Regions from separate parts of the Streptomyces sp. CA-210063 genome, predicted to be linked through region 3. Evidence: riboswitches for the same ligand, from Rfam matches in the RefSeq annotation. Region 3 holds a riboswitch; each other region holds the start of a gene.
What was found. A riboswitch is a leader RNA that binds a small molecule or an ion and turns the genes downstream of it on or off. The one in region 3 is predicted to bind cyclic di-AMP.

Region 1 (4,269 bases), 3.8 Mb from region 3:
GTGCGAGCCGCCGTTCAGGATGTTCATCATCGGAACGGGCAGCAGGTGCGCGTTCGGGCCGCCCAGGTAGCGGAAGAGCGGCAGGTCGCTGGCCTCGGAGGCGGCGTGGGCGACGGCGAGGGAGACGCCGAGGATGGCGTTGGCGCCGAGGGAGCCCTTGTTGTCGGTGGCGTCCAGGTCGAACATCGCCTGGTCGATCAGACGCTGCTCGGTGGCGTCGTAGCCGACGAGCTCCGGGCCGATCTGCTCGATCACGGCGAGGACGGCCTTCTCGACACCCTTGCCGAGGTAGCGGTTGGGGTCGCCGTCACGGAGCTCGATGGCTTCGAAGGCACCCGTGGAGGCGCCGGACGGAACGGCGGCACGACCCGTGCTGCCGTCGTCGAGGCCGACCTCGACCTCGACCGTGGGATTGCCTCGGGAGTCCAGGATTTCCCGGGCTACGACGACGTCGATGGACGGCACGAGCATCTCCTTCTTGGGATGTGACGCGATGGCGACTAGAGCCTAACCGCCCCGGAGCCGTCGACACCCGACCGACCGCCCCATGGGCAGACAGACGGTATCCATTGTTCCCATCCGGAACAAAGCGGGGGTGAACACGAGAAGTGAACAGGAGGGGTGAACAGGAGGGGTGAACAGGAGGGGTGAACAGGAGGAGTGAGCAGGAAAGGGGGCCCCGCGGGAAAGACAAAACCCCGCCCCGGTGCGTACGGGGGAATGCGCACCGGGGCGGGGAGCTCGTGGGGACGGGGGGACGGCCCTCACGAGGCCTTCACTATGGAGGACACGGATGTGAGCGGGCTGTGGTTCAGCTGGGGAGCGGCCATTTTTCGGCCCAGCTCAGCCCGGCCACACCCGGTCCGGCCATGCCGGGTCAGCTCAGGTGGAGCTGCTGGCCCGGGAAGATGAAGTCGGCGTCGTCGATGATGTCCTTGTTCAGCTCGAAGAGCTTCTCCCAGCCACCCTCGACGTTCTCCTTCTCGGCGATGGCGCTGAGGGTGTCGCCGCTGACGACCTTGTACTCGCCGTCGCCCTTCTTGACCTTCTTGCCGGTCGGGGTCTCGACGGTGGCGCGCTCGGAGGAGCGGGAGGCGCGGGTCTCCTGGGTGCTCTCCTGGGTGCTCTCCTGCGAGGAGCCGGAGTTCGAGTTGCCGCTGGAGGCGGCGGCGCCGTCGTACGAGGCGCTGGACAGGCCGGTGCCGCAGACCGGCCAGGCACCCTTGCCCTGGCCCGCGAGGACCTTCTCGGCTGTCGCGATCTGCTGGGCCTTGCTCGCCTGGTCGGCGGTGGAGGCGTACTGCGTACCGCCGTAGGCGGCCCAGGTGGAGGCCGAGAACTGCAGGCCGCCGTAGTAGCCGTTGCCGGTGTTGATGGACCAGTTACCACCGGACTCGCACTGGGCGACGGCGTCCCACTCGGAAGCGGTGGCGGCGGAGGCGCTGCCGGCGACCATCAGCGGGGCGGCGATCGCGGCGGCACCGGTGACACCGGCGACGGCGATGGCGCGAGCAGCCTTGGACGGGCGGCGGTGCTTGCCCTTGCTGGAAAACAGCATGGAGAGATCCCCTCACCGACGCCTGCGAGGTGAGCTGTCGGGTTCGGGCCGGTTGAGTTGCCCGGCCACTCCTCCGTGGGAGGCGTGGCTTCACCCCAAGCCGCTCCGTCAACTGCCCGGTGCGGCACTTACCTTGGGTCCCCCGCTCCTGCCTACGGCGCTTGACGCGACGACTGTTCCATGCGGCCGTTGGCAGGATTCGGCGTACCGACCGCAGGGGCCCGCTGTGGCGAGCGGTCACGACCGTAAACACGTGATTCGCCGAATATCAAAGACGATCAGGGGGTCTGTGATTCATCTCCCACCGAGATCAAATCCGACATTCAGGGGCGAACCCCGACCCGAACTCCCGCTACTTTTCGCCCGTTTCGACGCCGACTTCAAGGGTCTGACCGGGAAGGATGAGGTCCGGGTCAGTTCCGACCGTGCCCTCGTTCTCGGCGTAGAGCTCCCGCCACCCGCCGTCCAGCCCGAGCGAGTTCGCGATGCCCGTCAGGCTGTCGCCCGCCCGGACGGTGTACGAGCCGTCCACGGCCTCGCGCGCCGCGTCGCCACCGCGGGATGCGTGACGGCCGGAGGACGAGGAGTCGGCACGGGAGCCGGTACGGGAGTCGCCGGCCGCGTCCGCGTCGGCATCGGTGCTTTCGTCGGCGCTGGTGCCGCGGTGGCGGCCGGTGCCGTTCTCGGTGTCCTCGGCGGCGGAAGAGTCATCACTCTGCCCCGAGTTGTCCGAGTTGTCGTTCTCGGAGTCGTCAGTGGAGGAGCTGTCGGACCCCTTCGAGGTGTCGCTGCCGGAACCGGTGGAGTCATCCGAGTCGATGTCGGCCTTGGTGGAGCCTTCGATGACATTCGCGGACGAGTCCGATGATTCAGATGAGTCAGTCGAACGGGATGAATCAGACGTACCGGATGTATCGGATGATCCGGATGAACTGTCCGAGTTCGACGAACCGTCCGCGGCGCCGGTGTCCACGTCGGCGGAACCGGAGTCACCGGCGAGGTTGTGGAGCACTCCGCAGACGGACCAGACACCGACGCCCTGGTCGGCGAGCACCTTCTCGGCGATCGCTATCTGCTGCGAACGGCTGGCCTGGTCGGCGCTCGTCGCATAGTCGAGGCCGCCGTACTTCTCCCAGTTCGCCTGGGTCAGCTGGAGGCCGCCATAACGCCCGTTGCCGGTGTCCGCGCTCCACGAGCCGCCGCTCTCGCACTCCGCCACCTGGTCCCAGGTGGTTCCGCTGGCCGCGCTCGCGCCGGTGGCGCCGAGGAGTGGGATGGCGATGGCCGAGCCGGTCACTCCGGCCGCGACGAGGAGGGCCGGAGCCTGACGGGGGCGACGGTGACGACCGTTCCCGGAGAGCATGCGGTTGCCTTTCACGCGACAGCAGGGGCCTGTGCGACGGGTGTGGTGGCCCTTCGCACTGACGTGTGAACGTATCGGCAGTCGATCAGTTGTCACAAGTTAATGCAGCGCAGATCACGTGAAGATCACAGAGCTGAGAGAGTGTCATCTCCTGGCGCGGAATGGGGTACTGCTACGGGCCGCTCACAGACCACTCACGGGCTGCTTCCGCGCGACGAATTCCACCGGAAGCGTGCGCAATCCCCGCATGATGAGCCCTCCGCGCCACCTCAAATCGGCCGAATCCACGGCGAGTCGTAGATCGGGGAGGCGGGTGAGGAGCGTCGCCAGCGCGGTCTGGCCTTCGAGGCGGGCGAGGGGGGCGCCGAGACAGTAGTGGATGCCGTGGCCGTAACCGAGGTGCTGGTTGTCGCGGCGGGAGAGGTCGAGGGTGTCGGGGTCGTCGAAACGGGCCGGGTCGCGGTCGGCCGCGGCGAGTACGACGAGGACGGGGTCGCCGGGGGCGATGTCCTCCCCGCCGATCGTGAGGGGCTGCGTGGCGAAGCGCCAGGTGGCGAGTTCGACGGGGCCGTCGTAGCGGAGGAGTTCCTCGACGCCGGTTTCGAGCAGCGCGGTCTCCTCGGCGGCGAGGGATGCCTGGAGGCGGGCGCGCTGTTCGGGGTGGGTGAGAAGGGCGTACGTGCCGTTCCCGATGAGGTTGACGGTCGTCTCGAACCCGGCGAACAGCAGGATGAACGCCATCGCCGCGGCCTCGTTCTCGGTGAGGTGCTCACCGTGGTCGGAGGCGCGGATGAGCCCGGAGATGAGGTCCTCGCCGGGGGTGGGAGCGTCGGGCAGCGCCTCGCGCTTGCGGTGGATGAGTTCGGCGAGGTAGCCGCGCATCTTCTTGACCGACCGCGCGACGCCGCCGCGCGGCCCGCCCCCGTGCCGGATCATCATGCCCGCCCAGTCCCGGAAGTCGTCCTGGTCCTCGCGGGGGACGCCGAGCAGGTCGCAGATGGCGTAGATGGGGAGCGGGAAGGCGAAGTCGTGGATGAGGTCGGCTTCGCCCTGGTCCGCGAACTGGTCGATGAGGTGGTCGGTGAGTTCCTGGACACGGGGGGCGAACTCGGCGACCCGGCGGGGCGTGAACGCCTTGGAGACGAGGCGGCGGAGGCGGGTGTGGTCCGGCGGGTCGATGTTGAGCAGATGCGTCATCAACTCGGCCTTGCGCTCACCGGGGATACCGGTCTTGCCCTTGGCGTGGGCCGGCTCGTCGTGATGTGCGGGGTTCTTGGAGAGGCGTCCGTCGGCGAGGGCCTGCTTGGCGTCGGCGTAGCGCGTGACCAGCCAGGCTTCCACGCCGCTG
Region 2 (4,269 bases), 1.3 Mb from region 3:
AAGACGCCGTCCTCCATGCCGGTCAGGAAGACGACCGGGAACTCCAGGCCCTTGGCGGTGTGGAGGGTCATGAGCGTGATGACGCCCGAGCCGTCCTCCTCCTCGTCCGGGATCTGGTCGGAGTCGGCGACCAGGGCCACCCGCTCCAGGAAGGCGGGTAGCCCGACGGGCGTCGCAGCCGCCGCCTCGCCCTCGCCTTCCGCAGCCCCGGACTCCTGCTCGAACTCCAGGGCGACGGCGGCGAGTTCCTGAAGGTTCTCGATGCGGGTCTCGTCCTGCGGATCCGTGGACGCCTGCAACTCGGCCAGATAGCCGGTGCGTTCGAGGACCGCCTCCAGGATGGTCGCCGGCCCGGCGCCGGACTCGACGACGGTCCGCAGGTCCTCCATCAGCGTGTTGAACCGCTTGACGGCGTTCGTCGACCGGGCCGCCATGCCGTACGCCTCGTCGACGCGCTTGAGCGCCTGTGGGAAGCTGATCTTCTCGCGCTGCGAAAGGGCGTCGATCATCGCTTCGGCGCGGTCGCCGATGCCGCGCTTCGGCACGTTGAGGATGCGGCGCAGCGGGACGGAGTCCTCCGGGTTGGCCAGGACGCGCAGATACGCGAGGACGTCCCGGACCTCCTTGCGCTCGTAGAAGCGGACGCCGCCGACGACCTTGTAGGGCAGGCCGACGCGGATGAAGATCTCCTCGAAGACACGGGACTGGGCGTTCGTACGGTAGAAGACGGCGACGTCTCCGGCCTTCGCCTCGCCCGCGTCCGTCAGTCGGTCTATCTCGTCGGCGACGAACTGGGCCTCGTCGTGCTCGGTGTCGGCGACATACCCGGTGATCTGCGCGCCCGCGCCCGCGTTGGTCCACAGGTTCTTGGGGCGGCGGGACTCGTTGCGCTCGATGACGGCGTTGGCGGCGCTCAGGATGGTCTGGGTGGAGCGGTAGTTCTGCTCCAGCAGGATCGTCGTCGCGTCCGCGTAGTCCTCCTCGAACTGGAGGATGTTGCGGATGGTCGCGCCGCGGAAGGCGTAGATCGACTGGTCGGCGTCACCCACGACGCACAGCTCGGCGGGTGGTAGGTCGTACTCGCTGGGCGGTACGTCCACGGGGTGCTCGGAGCTGCCGACCAGCTCTCTGACCAGGGAATACTGCGCGTGGTTGGTGTCCTGGTACTCGTCGACGAGGACATGGCGGAAGCGGCGGCGGTAGTGCTCGGCGACATCCGGGAAGGCGCGCAGCAGATTGACCGTCGTCATGATCAGGTCGTCGAAGTCGAGCGCGTTCGCCTCGCGGAGGCGGGACTGGTAGAGCGCGTAGGCCTGGGCGAGGGTCTTCTCGAAGCCGTCGGTGGCCTGGGCGGCGAAGTCCTCCTCGTCGATCAGCTCGTTCTTCAGGTTCGAGATCTTGGCGCTGAAGGACTTGGGCGGGAAGCGCTTGGGGTCGAGGTCCAGATCCCGGCAGACAAGCGCCATCAGCCGCTTGCTGTCGGCGGCGTCGTAGATGGAAAAACTCGACGTGAAGCCGAGCTTCTTGGACTCCCGGCGCAGGATCCGTACGCAGGCGCTGTGGAAGGTCATCACCCACATCGCGTTCGCGCGCGGGCCGACGAGCTGCTCGACGCGCTCCTTCATCTCGCCTGCGGCCTTGTTGGTGAAGGTGATCGCGAGGATCTGGCCCGGATGGACATGCCGCTCGCCCAGCAGATAGGCGATGCGGTGGGTGAGCACACGGGTCTTGCCGGAGCCGGCACCGGCCACGATGAGCAGGGGCGAGCCGGCGTGCACCACGGCCGCGCGCTGGTTCTCGTTCAGCCCGTCCAGGAGCGCCGCCGCGTCGAGGGCGGGGCGGGGGGCGCCGCCGCGGTAGTACTCGTCCCGGTCCGGGGGCGCGTCGAACTTCCCGCCGAACAGATCGTCCGGAAGCGGCTCCGGTACGTGATCGTCCTCGGGCGGCGGCGGGGGTTCCTCCGCATGGCCGCGGGGGGCCTGGAGGTCCGCCAGGAAGCTGTCGTCAAAGAGGCTGCTCATCGCTCTCCGAGTCTAGGCGCCCCCACTGACAGCGGTGGGCCACCCCGGAAAGTCCACATCCGCCACTCGCCGTACCCACCTCACGACGGTGAGCGATCGAACGTACCACCTATCGCGTCCGAGAGGCTAAGGTCACGAAAACGTATCGGGCATATCGAACATCAACCTTCACAGGGGCCACACGAGTTGGCTAGCGTTTTCTCAGGCCGTACGACCCAACCGGCGAACGTCGCCGGGCCGCACGGCCTCCGCCGAGTCCGGTACGCCTCCCGAGGCAGCCGGAGCCGGGGACCCACCGACCTCTGGGGTGAATCGATCCGGCCGCCGTACGCGGCGAGGGTCGTAGGGCAAACCTTCCGAAGCTTGCGCCCGAACCCGACAGCTAACTCGGTAGGCGGACAACGGAAGGAGACGCCGAACCATGGCGCCGCACCGCAAGCCGCGTCCGGCCGTCCGAACGCGCGCGGGCATACGCACCCCCGCACTCGCCACGGCCGCCCTCACCTCCGTGGCCCTGCTCTCCCAGACGGCCAACGCCGCCCCGTCGACCGACGACAAGCCGAGCCTGGAGGAAGTCGAGAAGAAGGTCGACGACCTCTACCGTCAGGCCGGGACGGCGACCGAGAACTACAACTCGGCCAAGGAGAAGGCGACCAAGCAGAAGAAGAGGGTCGACACCCTTCTCGACGACGTCGCCCAGCGCACGGACAAACTCAACGAGGCGCGGGAGCAACTGGGTTCGTTCGCGGCCGCCCAGTACCGCACGGGCGCGGCGGCCCCCGACGGAGCGTCACTGCTCCTGGCGGACAGCCCGCAGGACTACTTCGACCAGAACCAGCTGATGGACCGGTTGACGGGCCGTCAGAAGGAAGCCGTCGACGGGTACATCACCCAGCAGGCCGAGGCGACGGAGCAGCGCCGGGCGGCGAGCGACAGCCTCGAACAGCTCACCGAGTCGCAGAACGCCCTCAAGACCAGCAAGGCCAAGGTCCAGGCGAAGCTGGCCGAGGCCCGCGAACTGCTCTCCACCCTCACCGCCGAGGAGCGGGTCCGGCTCGCCGCGATCGAACAGCGCGAGCAGGAGGAGGCCGAGCGCAAGGCGGAGGAGCTGGCGCGTCGGCAGGCCGCGGCGCAGGAGACCCAGGGGGCCCAGAGCACCCAGGAGGAGGCCTCCACCGGAACGGAGACGTCCACCGGTACCACCGAGACGTCCGCCCCGGCCGAGGACTCCACCTACGCCTCGAAGGCCGCCAAGGCCCTCACCTTCGCCCGCGCGCAGATCGGCAAGCCGTACGTCTGGGGCGCCACCGGCCCCGGCTCCTACGACTGCTCCGGCCTCACCCAGGCCGCCTGGAAGGCCGCCGGCGTCGACCTCCCCCGCACCACCTACGACCAGGTCAACGCCGGCACCACCGTCCCCCTCACCAACGCCAGGCCCGGCGACCTGATCTTCTTCTACGACAACATCGGCCACGTCGGCCTCTACATCGGCAACGGCATGATGATCCACGCCCCGAAGCCGGGGGCGTACGTCCGCGAGGAGTCGGTGTTCTACGACGGCGAGTCGTCGATCCACAGCGTGGTGCGACCGGCGTAGGCGACGGGTCGCCCGGGTCCTGCCAGAGCGCGGAGAACTCAGGTCCAGAGCACCGCGATGAAGACGTTCGCGGTGGTCAGTGCGCCCACCAGCCCGAACAGCGGCTTCTCCACCGTCTCCTCGTCCCGCTTCACATACACCAGCCCCAGGATCACGATCAGCAGCGCCAGCTTGATGCCGATCTTGATGTTGTTGACGGGCTGGTCGTCGGCCTGGTTGAGGCCGACGAGGATCACGCCGGTGATGAGCATGGTGAGGGCGCCGTGGAGCATGGCCGGGACGAAGCGGGCCGCGCCCTGGCCCATGGCCTTCAGCTGGGTGAGGAAGCCGCCGAGGAGGGAGGCGATGCCGATGATGTGGAGGGCGACGAAGAGGTGGATGAGTACGTCCATGCGCGGAGCCTAATGAGAGGACCGTTTTCCGTCGGGCACCGGGGCGGGCACCGGGGCGGCCACCGGGGGCGCTGAAAGTGGCCTTCGGGGCGTCCGGCGACGCCTTAACGATCTTGCATATATGCGCTCCATAGCACCGCCACACCTCCACCCGGTCCGAAATCGCCGCATCGGTCATCGCACAGCGTGAAGTCGGCGGCGCCAGGACGGGATCACGGTCACATACGGTCACCTCGCGGTCGGTGCACGCCACTTCCGC
Region 3 (4,269 bases):
GTCGTCGAGGAGAAGGTGCCCGCGCGCGCGTTGATGGCCGCCTACCGGCTGCCCGAGGACGGCACGCGCGCGTGCGACGCGGCCGACCTGGCGCTCACGATCCTCGGCGGCGGCGAGTCCTCCCGCCTGTACAACCGGCTCGTACGCCGTGACCGCACGGCCGTGACGGCCGGGTTCGGCCTGTTGCGGCTGGCCGGCGCGCCCTCCGTGGCGTGGCTGGACGTGAAGACCTCGGGCGATGTCGAGGTGCCCGTCATCGAGGCCGCCGTCGACGAGGAGCTGGCCCGGTTCGCCGCGGAGGGTCCCACGGCGGAGGAGATGGAGCGTGCCCAGGCCCAGCTGGAGCGCGAGTGGCTGGACCGGCTCGGCACGGTCGCGGGCCGCGCCGACGAACTGTGCCGGTTCGCGGTCCTGTTCGGCGACCCGAAGCTCGCCCTCACCGCCGTCGACCGCGTCCTCGAAGTGACGGCCGACGAGGTCCAGGAGATCGCCAAGGCCCGCCTGCGGCCCGACAACCGCGCGGTACTCGTCTACGAGCCCGTCGACGGCGAAGAGGGCGACGAAGAGGAAGCCGCCGTGGCGGAGGCCACCGCCACCACCGACGAGAACGAGGAGTCGGCGAAGTGACCGAGCTCGCGACCATGGACTTCCACCCGCAGCCCCAGGCCGGCGAGGCCAGGCCCTGGGCGTTCCCCGCGCCCGAGCGCGGCACCCTGGACAACGGCCTGACCGTGCTGCGCTGCCACCGCCCCGGCCAGCAGGTCGTCGCCGTCGAAGTCCTCCTCGACGCGCCCCTGGAGGCCGAGCCCGTCGGCCTGGACGGCGTCGCCACCATCATGACCAGGGCCTTCTCCGAGGGCACCGACAAGCACACCGCCGAGGAGTTCGCCGCCGAGCTGGAGCGCTGCGGCGCCACCCTCGACTCGCACGCCGACCACCCCGGCGTACGGCTGTCCCTCGAGGTGCCCGTGTCACGGCTGGCGAAGGCGCTCGGTCTGCTCGCCGACGCGCTGCGGGCACCCGCGTTCGAGGACAGCGAGATCGAGCGGCTGGTGGCCAACCGGCTCGACGAGATCCCGCATGAGACCGCCAACCCGGGCCGCCGGGCCGCGAAGGAGCTCTCCAGGCAGTTGTTCCCGGCCGACTCGCGGATGTCCCGCCCCCGCCAGGGCACCGAGGAGACCGTCGAGGGCATCGACTCCGCGGCCGTACGCGCCTTCTACGAGAGGCACGTACGCCCCTCCACGGCCACCGCCGTGGTCGTCGGCGACCTCACCGGCGTCGACCTCGACGCGGTGCTGGGCGACACCCTGGGCGCCTGGACAGGCTCCCCGGCCAAGCCGCGCCCCGTGCCGTCGGTCACCGCCGACGACACCGGACGGGTGATCATCGTGGACCGCCCCGGCTCCGTCCAGACCCAGCTGCTCATCGGCCGGGTGGGCGCCGACCGGCACGACCGCGTGTGGCCGGCCCAGGTGCTCGGCACCTACTGCCTCGGCGGCACCCTCACCTCCCGCCTGGACCGTGTCCTGCGCGAGGAGAAGGGCTACACCTACGGCGTGCGCGCGTTCGGCCAGGTGCTGCGCTCCGCGCCCGACGGCTCGGGCGCCGCGATGCTGGCCATCAGCGGCTCCGTCGACACCCCGAACACCGGCCCGGCGCTCGAGGACCTGTGGACGGTGCTGCGCACCCTCGCCGCCGAGGGCCTGACCGACGCCGAGCGGGACGTCGCCGTGCAGAACCTCGTCGGGGTCGCCCCCCTCAAGTTCGAGACGGCCGCGGCCGTGGCGAGCACGCTGGCCGACCAGGTCGAGCAGTACCTGCCGGACGACTACCAGTCGACGCTGTACCGCCAACTCGCCGCCACCGGCACGGTGGAGGCCACCGCGGCCGCCGTGAGCGCCTTCCCGGTGGACCGACTGGTGACCGTCCTCGTCGGCGACGCCGAGCAGATCGAGGAGCCGGTCAGGGCCCTCGGCATCGGCGAAGTCACCGTCGTACCGGCCGAGTAGAAGTCCGAGGAGAACCCGGACAAAGGGACGCGTGCCTCAGGGGCCCTGGTGACGGAAGAGTCACCAGGGCCCTCGTTTGTCCGTATTGATGGCGGAGGTTGCGTGTCTGACCTGTGGCGTAGGCAACAAATCCCGTGATCCGTTTGTTATTTCGAAGGCGGCCCACTTAGCGTCGGTCCGGCTGTTCGTCAGCAGTGCGCCGCAGCCGCGGCACCGGACAGTCATCGCCGAGTCCCCGTACGGCGCGAGCCAGGGGAGCCGGGGACCCATCGCAGTCCCTGGGGTGAATCGGGTGCCCTTCGCGAGCGACGCGAAACGAGGGGCAGCCGTAGGAGACCTTCCTGCTCCGAACCCGTCAGCTAACCCGGTAGGCGAGAGGGAAGGAAAGGACCAGCCACTTCATGGCGTTCACCCGCGCCCCCGGGAAGCACCGCCGCCCCGGCCGTGTGAAGCGCACGACCACGAGGAACGTGGGCGTCGCCGCACTCACCACCACCGGTGTCATCGGCACCCTGGCCGCTCCCGCGCTCGCCGCGGAGGAGCCCGCCGTCGAGCAGACCGGCCTGAACCAGATCATCGTCCTCGGCGACACGGTCGCCGACCAGGTGGACGCCCAGGCCGCCGCGCAGCAGCAGGCCGCCGAGGTGGCTGCCGTCAAGAAGAAGGCGCAGGAGGAGGCCAGGAAGGCCGCCGCCGAGAAGGCCGAGCAGGAACGGGCCGCCGCCGAGGAGCGCGAGGAGGTCGAGGCGCGTGCCGCCCGCGCCGCTGAGCGTGAGCGCCTCAACGCCTATGTCTCCCCGATCAGCGGCTCGTACATCTCCACCGGCTACAAGGCCGGCGGCGCCGTCTGGTCCTCCGGCAGCCACACCGGCGTCGACTTCCACGCCGCGTCCGGTACCGCCGTCCACGCGGTCGGCTCCGGCATCGTCCTCGAGGCGGGCTGGGGCGGCGCGTACGGCAACAACATCGTGATCAAGATGAACGACGGCACGTACACCCAGTACGGCCACCTGTCGTCCATCGGCGTCTCCGTCGGCCAGACGGTCACCCCCGGCCAGCAGATAGGCCTCTCCGGGGCGACCGGCAACGTCACCGGCGCGCACCTGCACTTCGAGGCACGCACGACGGCCGAGTACGGCTCGGACATCGACCCCGTCGCGTATCTGCGCTCGCACGGCGTGAACGTCTGACGCTCCGGCGCTCACCCCGAGGCCCCGGCTCACCGAGCCGGGGCTTTCCGCGTTGTGACGTACCTCCTGTCCAAAAAATATCCCTGGATTCCGGTCCGGCATCGGAAATTCCGGCTCACTGCAATAGAGTCGCTGGAACACACGTCAATCATCGACGTTTCACGGGGATTAAGGCGGAGGTCGGTCATGCGTATTCCGGCGCACTCGGTATGCACGGCGATCCGTGATGACATCGTCGCGGGTGTCTACGAGCGCGGCAGCCGCCTCACCGAGGAACTGCTCGCCCGCCGGTACGGCGTCAGCCGCGTCCCCGTGCGCGAGGCGCTGCGCACGCTGGAGGCCGAGGGCTTCGTCGTGACCCGTCGGCACGCGGGCGCGTGTGTCGCCGAGCCGACCGAGCAGGAGGCCGCCGACCTGCTGGAGATGCGCATGCTGCTGGAGCCGCTGGGCGCCGCCCGCGCCGCGCAGCGCCGCACGGAGGCGCACCTCAAGGTGCTGCGCGGCCTGGTCAGACTGGGCCAGGAGCGCGCCAGGCGGGGCAACAGCGAGGATCTGCGCTCCCTGGGCGGCTGGTTCCACGAGACGCTCGCACAGGCGTCCGGCAGTCCCGCGCTGACCTCGACACTCGCCCAACTGCGGCACAAGATCGCCTGGATGTACGCGGTCGAGGCGCCGGCCAACCCCGTGGAGTCCTGGGCGGAGCACGGCGGCATCGTGGACGCCGTCGCGCGCGGCGACGGCGAGCGGGCCCGGACCATCACGTCCCTGCACACCGAGCGCGCCACCGCCGCACACCGGCTCCGATTTCCCGCCGGGCCCGGCGGGGCGGAGCGCCCGGAGCGTGTGAGGACTTCGCAACACCCCGTAAACATGCCGAGCCTCCGGCATTAACACGGGAGCCGTATACAAAGAGGGAAGAAATTCGAAGGGCATTATTTCTGCTGCCCGCAGAGAGATTTTCTCCCCACGTGTGACAGGGAAATGCGAAGGGCTCGCCCGATAAATCGGACGAGCCCTTCGATGGTGCCTGCGGGTGCCTTTTCAGGCCTTTATCGCGTTACTCAGAC

Region 1: it holds a riboswitch for cyclic di-AMP, as region 3 does, so the genes downstream of both, JIX56_RS27935 (LysM peptidoglycan-binding domain-containing protein) here and JIX56_RS11105 (M23 family metallopeptidase) in region 3, are expected to answer to the same signal.
Region 2: it holds a riboswitch for cyclic di-AMP, as region 3 does, so the genes downstream of both, JIX56_RS16730 (C40 family peptidase) here and JIX56_RS11105 (M23 family metallopeptidase) in region 3, are expected to answer to the same signal.

The regions. Positions count from the first base shown of each region.
Region 1 covers NZ_CP102512.1:6,367,856-6,372,124, reverse strand. Annotated here, with positions in the region: gene eno (phosphopyruvate hydratase) at 1-471, opposite strand, end outside; gene JIX56_RS27935 (LysM peptidoglycan-binding domain-containing protein) at 878-1,558, opposite strand; cyclic di-AMP (ydaO/yuaA leader) riboswitch at 1,563-1,728, opposite strand; gene JIX56_RS27930 (LysM peptidoglycan-binding domain-containing protein) at 1,911-2,921, opposite strand; gene JIX56_RS27925 (cytochrome P450 family protein) at 3,105-4,269, opposite strand, start outside.
Region 2 covers NZ_CP102512.1:3,910,839-3,915,107, forward strand. Annotated here, with positions in the region: gene pcrA (DNA helicase PcrA) at 1-2,021, opposite strand, end outside; cyclic di-AMP (ydaO/yuaA leader) riboswitch at 2,261-2,433, shown strand; gene JIX56_RS16730 (C40 family peptidase) at 2,443-3,618, shown strand; gene JIX56_RS16735 (hypothetical protein) at 3,657-4,010, opposite strand.
Region 3 covers NZ_CP102512.1:2,564,551-2,568,819, reverse strand. Annotated here, with positions in the region: gene JIX56_RS11115 (M16 family metallopeptidase) at 1-627, shown strand, start outside; gene JIX56_RS11110 (M16 family metallopeptidase) at 624-2,012, shown strand; cyclic di-AMP (ydaO/yuaA leader) riboswitch at 2,228-2,401, shown strand; gene JIX56_RS11105 (M23 family metallopeptidase) at 2,414-3,202, shown strand; gene JIX56_RS11100 (GntR family transcriptional regulator) at 3,389-4,093, shown strand; gene JIX56_RS11095 (HPr family phosphocarrier protein) at 4,264-4,269, opposite strand, start outside.